2 regions of the Paeniglutamicibacter sp. MACA_103 genome follow, and region 2 is predicted to be linked to the other one. Evidence: predicted binding sites of a transcription regulator. Region 2 holds the regulator's gene; the other holds the start of a gene.
The links. The regulator LexA, encoded in region 2, represses DNA repair genes until DNA is damaged. The targets are predictions, from matches to a motif close to TCGAACANNTGTTCGA.
Positions count from the first base shown of each region.

Region 1 (3,311 bases), on a different contig from region 2:
CATCGCCACGACACACCAGCATTGGGACCACATCAGGGCGCTGCATGAGTACGTGGAAAGCACCGGGGCGAAGACCTTTGCCGGTGCCGAGGACGTTGAAGGGATCGCGGCCGGTGCCGATGTGGCCATCGACGTTCCGCTGAAGCACGGCGACACCGTATCGGTGGGCACAACGGTCCTTGAGTGCGTGCACCTACGTGGCCACACCCCCGGCTCCATTGCCTATGTGCTTCGCGACGGCGGGACAACGGTCATTTTCAGCGGCGACTCGCTGTTCCCAGGAGGCGTGGGAAACACCCAGAACGATGCGGGACGCTTTGCATCGTTGCTTGATGACGTCACGACCCGGCTCTTCGAACAGTATCCGGATGATTCCCTGGTGCTTCCCGGTCACGGCGCGACGACGACGCTGGGTGCGGAACGCCCAAATCTGGACGAATGGCGAGTCAGGGGCTGGTAGGCACGACACTGTCGGTGGACCCCGGCGGTGATTCCGGGGTTCCCGGCAACGGCGGGGCCATCGAGCGGTACATCTGACCGCTGGGCGTCTTGATCAAGATCGTGTGCCGGGGACCCAGAATCACGAATTCTTCCCAGCCGGAAGTTTCTTTCGTGTGGTTGCACTGGACACATCGGCCATCCGTGTTGGCCTCCGTGGTCTTTCCACCCCTGGCCACTTGGTAAACGTGGTCATGATGGCGGATCGGGGCTCCGCAATAGGGCGTGCGGCAGTATTGATCACGTACGGAGATCAAGTCCTTCAGTTTCTGCGGAAGAATCCGTGCATCCGATTCCATAGCGACGAGTTGGCCGCTGACCGGGGCCGTGTATAGGCGGCGGATCCAGGCTTGCTCTTCGTTTTCACCGTCGGGACCGGTACGGTCACCCGTGATCAGCCATCGTGCGTATTCGGCGGATACGATCCCGTAGCCTTTGATGAATGCTGGCTCGCTATCGCCTGCAAAAAGGCACTTGTCGGTCATCGCGAGGTGAACCATCAGCGGCGGGCGCGAGGCCAGATTCTGCCCGGTGACGCACTCGACCACGGTGTCAGCCATGACCTGTGCATCAGTACGCTTGTCATCAATCGAACGACGCCGTGCAGCCGCCCTGGTCAGCGCTTCCTTGAATGCAACGCCTTGAACCACGGGGAGCAGGCCGCTCACTCGCATCATCCCGTCGGGGGTGGCCGTCACGGATATGCGTCGTTTCTTCATCGCGTCCGCGTGGTTGATCATGTCTTCGGTGCTATCGAACGCGAGGGCTTCCTTCTTGGCCCGGGCCAAAAGCTCCTTGTCACCGACGCCTTCCAGAGCACCCTGTTCGCCGGCAATTTCCCGGTCGATCAGTTCGCGGACACCGGGGTCCAACTGGTTGGTTTCGCGCACCAGAATCATGGCCCGGTCTTCGTTCAGCTCTCCACGCTCCAGGGCATTGAAGGTATAGGGCATGTGCTCAATCATGGATCTTGCGTAGGAGATAAACCGCGAACCGAGGTGCTGCGATTCCTTGCGGGCAAGCGCCACTTCGGCACCTGCACCGCGGTTCGGATTCTCCTTGTAGATGCCTTCATCCTCGTGTCGGGCAATGATGTCCTGCTCAAGCCCATAGGCTTCCTTGGCCTGGGCCGCGCAGATCGCTGCTTTGGCCCTTTCCAGGGCTGCGATCCGGGCTACCCTCGTTTGTTCCCCGACGCTCTGGGGCAGGTGGGTCATGGCTACGCCCACGTCGTCGATGAAGTCAACGTAATCATCACCTGGCTTTTGCGCCAACGCGCGCTCTCTGGCGGGCTTGGCCATGTCTGCCGGTATATGGCGATGGCCAAGGAGAATCTCCCCGGCAGCCTCCGCAGAGAGAGAAATCGGGTTCGACAAGTAGCCTTCGCACTCTTCGAACATATTTACTACTATACGCCCGATCGCCCCGGATGTGAAGACCTTGATGAATTTATTGATTCATAAAACATCATGTCAGACGAGCATTGTTAAAAAACTTCGCCTTCATCGTGAAATCGGGCGGGAAACCCCGGGACGACTACTTGAAGCTCATTCCTTGTGCCTCGCAGGCATTCTTGAACGATTCCTCGTCAGTAATGACCGGCCTGCCGGAGGCATCGGCGGACACCGCCTCGCGAATCGCATTGGTCGAGGAAGCCGCACCATGTTCTGCAGCCTTAAGCATGTTGGTGCTGCCGACGTTTCCCTCGTCCCTGTATCCACTGCCGAAGTGGATGCACGCGGTGTTTCCCTGGATATCGCGCTGGCGAAATTCGTCAGCCGAGGGTCCGCCGCAGGCGCCGAGCATCAAGGTCGCCACGGCGAGCGCAGGCAAGAATTGCTTCTTCATGCCTTCAGCCTATGAGATAGCGATGATCTCGGGGGAACACTAGCGCTTTCGACCCACCATGAAGATGCGGCGGAACGGAAACAGCGTCACCGTGCCGCCCCGGTGGTCGTCGATGGCCGGATAGGCCTCGGCCACCAATTGCGCATACTGCGACTCGAACTCAACGAAGTCCTCGGCGCTGAGCTTGGCGAAAATGGGGCGCAATGCGGTGCCGCGAACCCACTCCAGGACTGGGTTCGGGCCAGAAAGGATCTGCCCATACGTGGTCTCCCAGACATCCGATTCGAACCCGGCATCCAGGAGGAGCTTCAGGTAGTCGGCTGGCTCCCCCGATGCGTTGTCGTGCCGCAGCACGCCGGCCAGCTGCGGCGCCCAACGCTCCGAGTCCGCGAGCTGCCTCATCAGGGTGTGCGAGGGCGAACCGAAATTGCCCGGAACCTGGGCCGCGAACCATGCCCCGGGGGCCAGCGCCCCAAGCCAGCGGGTGATCAGCTGCCGGTGTTCGGGAATCCATTGGAGCATGGCGTTGGAGACCAGGACGTCGGTTTCCGACTCGGGCATCCACTGCGTTGCATCGGCGGACTCGAACGAAAGGTTGTCCGCATGCTGCTTGGCGCGCGCCTGTTCGATCATCTCGGCCGACGAGTCCAGGCCGACCACGCGGGCGTCGGGCCAGCGCTCGGCGAGGGAATGCGTCAGGGGTCCGGGACCGCACCCCATGTCAACCACCAGCCGCGGTGTCGCGGCGGTGATCCGGGCCGTCAGATCGTAAAAAGGACGGTCTCGGTGGTCGGCAAACTCCACGTACTTGTTCGGGTCCCATTTCATAACCAAAGCCTAAGCGGAAAGCCCCTCGTAAACCGATAGTCTTGGACACATCATGAAACTTACCGAGTTGCTGCCCAACACTCCCCCACGCGGTGCCACCGCCGAATCGACATACGAAGCCTTCATCAAGTGGGTGG
Region 1 covers NZ_JBIXLN010000002.1:10,229-13,539, forward strand. The annotation lists gene ACIPVK_RS00965 (MBL fold metallo-hydrolase) at 1-460, shown strand, start outside; gene ACIPVK_RS00970 (DUF222 domain-containing protein) at 447-1,874, opposite strand; gene ACIPVK_RS00975 (hypothetical protein) at 2,035-2,346, opposite strand; gene ACIPVK_RS00980 (trans-aconitate 2-methyltransferase) at 2,386-3,174, opposite strand; gene ACIPVK_RS00985 (DEAD/DEAH box helicase) at 3,227-3,311, shown strand, end outside.
Region 1: the regulator LexA is predicted to act here: its motif matches at 1,891-1,906, upstream of ACIPVK_RS00970 (DUF222 domain-containing protein).

Region 2 (3,311 bases):
TCCCCACCGGGCTCATGGCCCGCGGGCTGAACGAGGACCAAGAGGCCGCGATCAACCAGATCGCCGAGGCCGCGCGCGTGGTCCTCTCCGACTCCAAGCCCGAGGCCAACGCCCCGGCCGACGGCGGACGCCAGATGGCCCGCTCGCAGGTCATGTACCTGGTGGAGCAGTGCACCAAGATGCTTGAAATGACAGAGGAGCGCGAGGTGATCTGGGCGTCGCGGCCCGGCCACTTCAGCCCGGGGGAGGGCTACGTCCAGCCCGACGAATCCAGCCAGCCGACCTTGATGGTCGCGCCGCTCTCGGTCGCGGGGAAGCTCCGGGAAGGCCTCTTTGACGGCCGCACCGTGATCCTCACGAGCGCGACCCTGGCCATCGGGGCCGCCTTCGAGCCGGTTGCCGGTTCCCTGGGACTCGTGGGCGACGGCGCACCGACCTGGAACGGCGTCGACGTGGGCAGCCCCTTCGACTATCCCAAGCAGGGCATCCTTTATGTTGCCAAGCACCTGCCCAAGCCGGGGCGCCAGATGTCCCAGGAGACGCTGTCGGAGATCGAGGACCTGATCAAGGCCTCCGGCGGAGGGGCGCTGGCGCTGTTCACCTCGCGCCGCGCGGCCGAGGAAGCGGCCGAGATCCTGCGTGCGCGCCTGGACATCCCCATCCTGTGCCAGGGCGAATCCAGCATGAAGGCCCTGGTCGACCAGTTCTCCGCAGAGCCGGACACGTGCCTCTTTGGCACCATGACGCTGTGGCAGGGCGTGGACGTGCCGGGCAACGCCTGCCGCCTGGTCATCATCGACAAGATCCCGTTCCCGCGTCCCGACGATCCGCTGTCCTCGGCACGGAGCCGGGACGTCGCAAAGCACGGAGGAAACGGTTTCATGGCCGTGGCCGCAAGCCATGCCGCGGTGCGGCTGGCCCAGGGTGCGGGACGCCTGATCCGTTCGGTCAACGACAAGGGCGTGGTCGCGGTGCTGGACTCGCGGCTGGCCACCGAACGCTACGGGACCTTCCTGCGAGCATCCCTGCCACCGCTGTGGGCCACGCCGAACAAGGCCACCGTCATCTCCGCGCTCGAAAGGCTCAGCGAAGGCTGAGTCCCCGTCGCCCTGCCCCTGCCGGTTGCGGCTGATGGGCATGGAAACGAAAAACACCCTTGGGGGCCGATCACTGGATCGGCCCCCAAAGGTGTTTTGGGATGAGTTGCGGCGGCGGTCCTAGACCGAACGCATGACCGATACAACCTTGCCCATGACGGTTGCGGCGTCACCAAGGATCGGTTCGTATCGGGAGTTCTGCGGCAGCAGCCAAGTGTGCCCGTCACGCTGGCGGAAGGTCTTCACGGTGGCCTCGTCTTCGAGCAAGGCGGCCACGATGTCGCCGTTGTTGGCCGTCTGCTGGCGCCTCACGACAACCCAGTCGCCGTCGCAAATGGCTGCATCGATCATGGAGTCACCGCTGACCTTCAGCATGAAGAGCTCGCCGTGTCCCACCAGCTGGCGCGGCAGTGCGAAGACGTCCTCAACCACCTGGTCGGCCAGGATCGGACCGCCGGCGGCGATGCGTCCGACCAGCGGAACCATCGCGGTGTCCGCGGAGGTCGTCAGGTCCGAGACGTTCATCCCGTTGGCCGCCTTGAGGTCAGGCTGCCCCTCCACGACCTCGAGCTTCGCCTCGTTCTTGAGCTGCAGCGGCAGCAGGATCTCCATCGCACGTGGGCGGCGCGGATCGCGCCTGATGTAGCCAAGCTTCTCGAGCTGGCTGAGCTGGTGAGTCACGCTCGAGAGGCTGGCAAGCCCCACGGCATCCCCGATTTCCCGCATCGAGGGCGGGTACCCGTTGCTGCTTACGGAGCGCTGGATGGTCTCCAGGACCTTCTTCTGGCGAATGGTCAGGCTCTTCGCGTCGCGTCGAGGGGTTCGTTGTTCGGTCGTCATTGTCAATGCCTCATCCCGATCGTCGCCGGTTGCCCGCGCGTGCCGCAAATTGTCGGTGTGGGCTGATGTAGTAAATACATCGCCCCACAACCACCATCCTAGTAGACAAAGTCACTGCTTTCAAAGATTTGTTCGAACGGATCTGGACACGTGTCGTCGAAAAGTGCTAGAAATAAGATACGCACTACGAACACATGTTCGAAAGGTGCGTTCGAATAATCGTCGCATGTTCGATTGCGGCCCCCCGGGCCCCCGTCGGCAAAGCGAATTCAGAGGAAAGGCAAAGACGTGGCAAACACTGCTTTCTCGGCCCCGCTCCACCTTGTAACATCCAACGACTACCTGCCGGAGCCGCAGCCATCGCTGGCGCCCCTGCGGCTTACCCGACGCGGAAAATTCGTGCTGATCGGGCTGCCCATCTTCGTGGTGAGTGCCGCGGTTCTGATGCTCCTGGGCCTGTTCCTCTCCCCGGCCAACGCCTCGGCGGACATCCCGCTGGGCGTGGAGGCCGTCACCGTCACGGTCATCGAGGGCGACACCCTGTGGGGAATTGCCCGCGAATTCGCCCCGCAGCTCGAACCCCGCGAGGCGGTCCGCCAGATCGGCGACCTCAACAACCTCAACAGCTCGGTGTTGCTCCCCGGCGCGGAACTCTTCGTTCCCACCGGAAGCTAGGGCACCGTCCGCCGGAGCCCCTGGGTTCATTGAGAACCGATTATTACCCTGGGCACCGGCGAAGATTCTCGGGCCCACCGGCCCCCGCCGTAGACTTGACCCGTGAATGAACGGCTAAATCGCCTGGCAAATCTGCCCCTGCGAGAAAATCTTCAAGGTCTCGAACCCTACGGCGCACCCCAAATTGACGTACCCATCCAATTGAACGTCAATGAAAACACGCACCCGCTGCCCGCGGAAGTGCATCGCGCCATTGTCGAAGAAGTCTCAGCGGCCGCCGTCGGACTGAACCGCTACCCCGATCGTGAATTCACCGAACTGCGTGAACGGCTTGCGGCCTACCTCGGCCACGGGCTCGAGGCCGACAACGTCTGGGCCGCCAACGGCTCCAACGAGGTCCTCCAGCAAATCCTGCAGGCCTTCGGCGGGCCGGGACGCTCAGTCATGGGTTTCCCTCCCACCTACTCGATGTACCCCCTGCTGGCCTCCGGGACGGACACCACCTATGTCCCGGGTGTGCGTTCGGCGGACTACGGACTTTCGGCGGCCGATGCCGCGGCGCAGGTCCGCGAGGCGGCGCCGAACATCGTCATCCTGTGTTCACCCAACAACCCCACCGGTACCGCGTTGGGCCTGGATGTCGTCGAAGCGGTCTACGAAGCAGGCAAGGCCAGCAACGCCATCGTGATCGTCGACGAG
Region 2 covers NZ_JBIXLN010000013.1:43,314-46,624, forward strand. The annotation lists gene ACIPVK_RS08225 (ATP-dependent DNA helicase) at 1-1,097, shown strand, start outside; gene lexA (transcriptional repressor LexA) at 1,218-1,937, opposite strand; gene ACIPVK_RS08235 (LysM peptidoglycan-binding domain-containing protein) at 2,226-2,612, shown strand; gene ACIPVK_RS08240 (histidinol-phosphate transaminase) at 2,715-3,311, shown strand, end outside.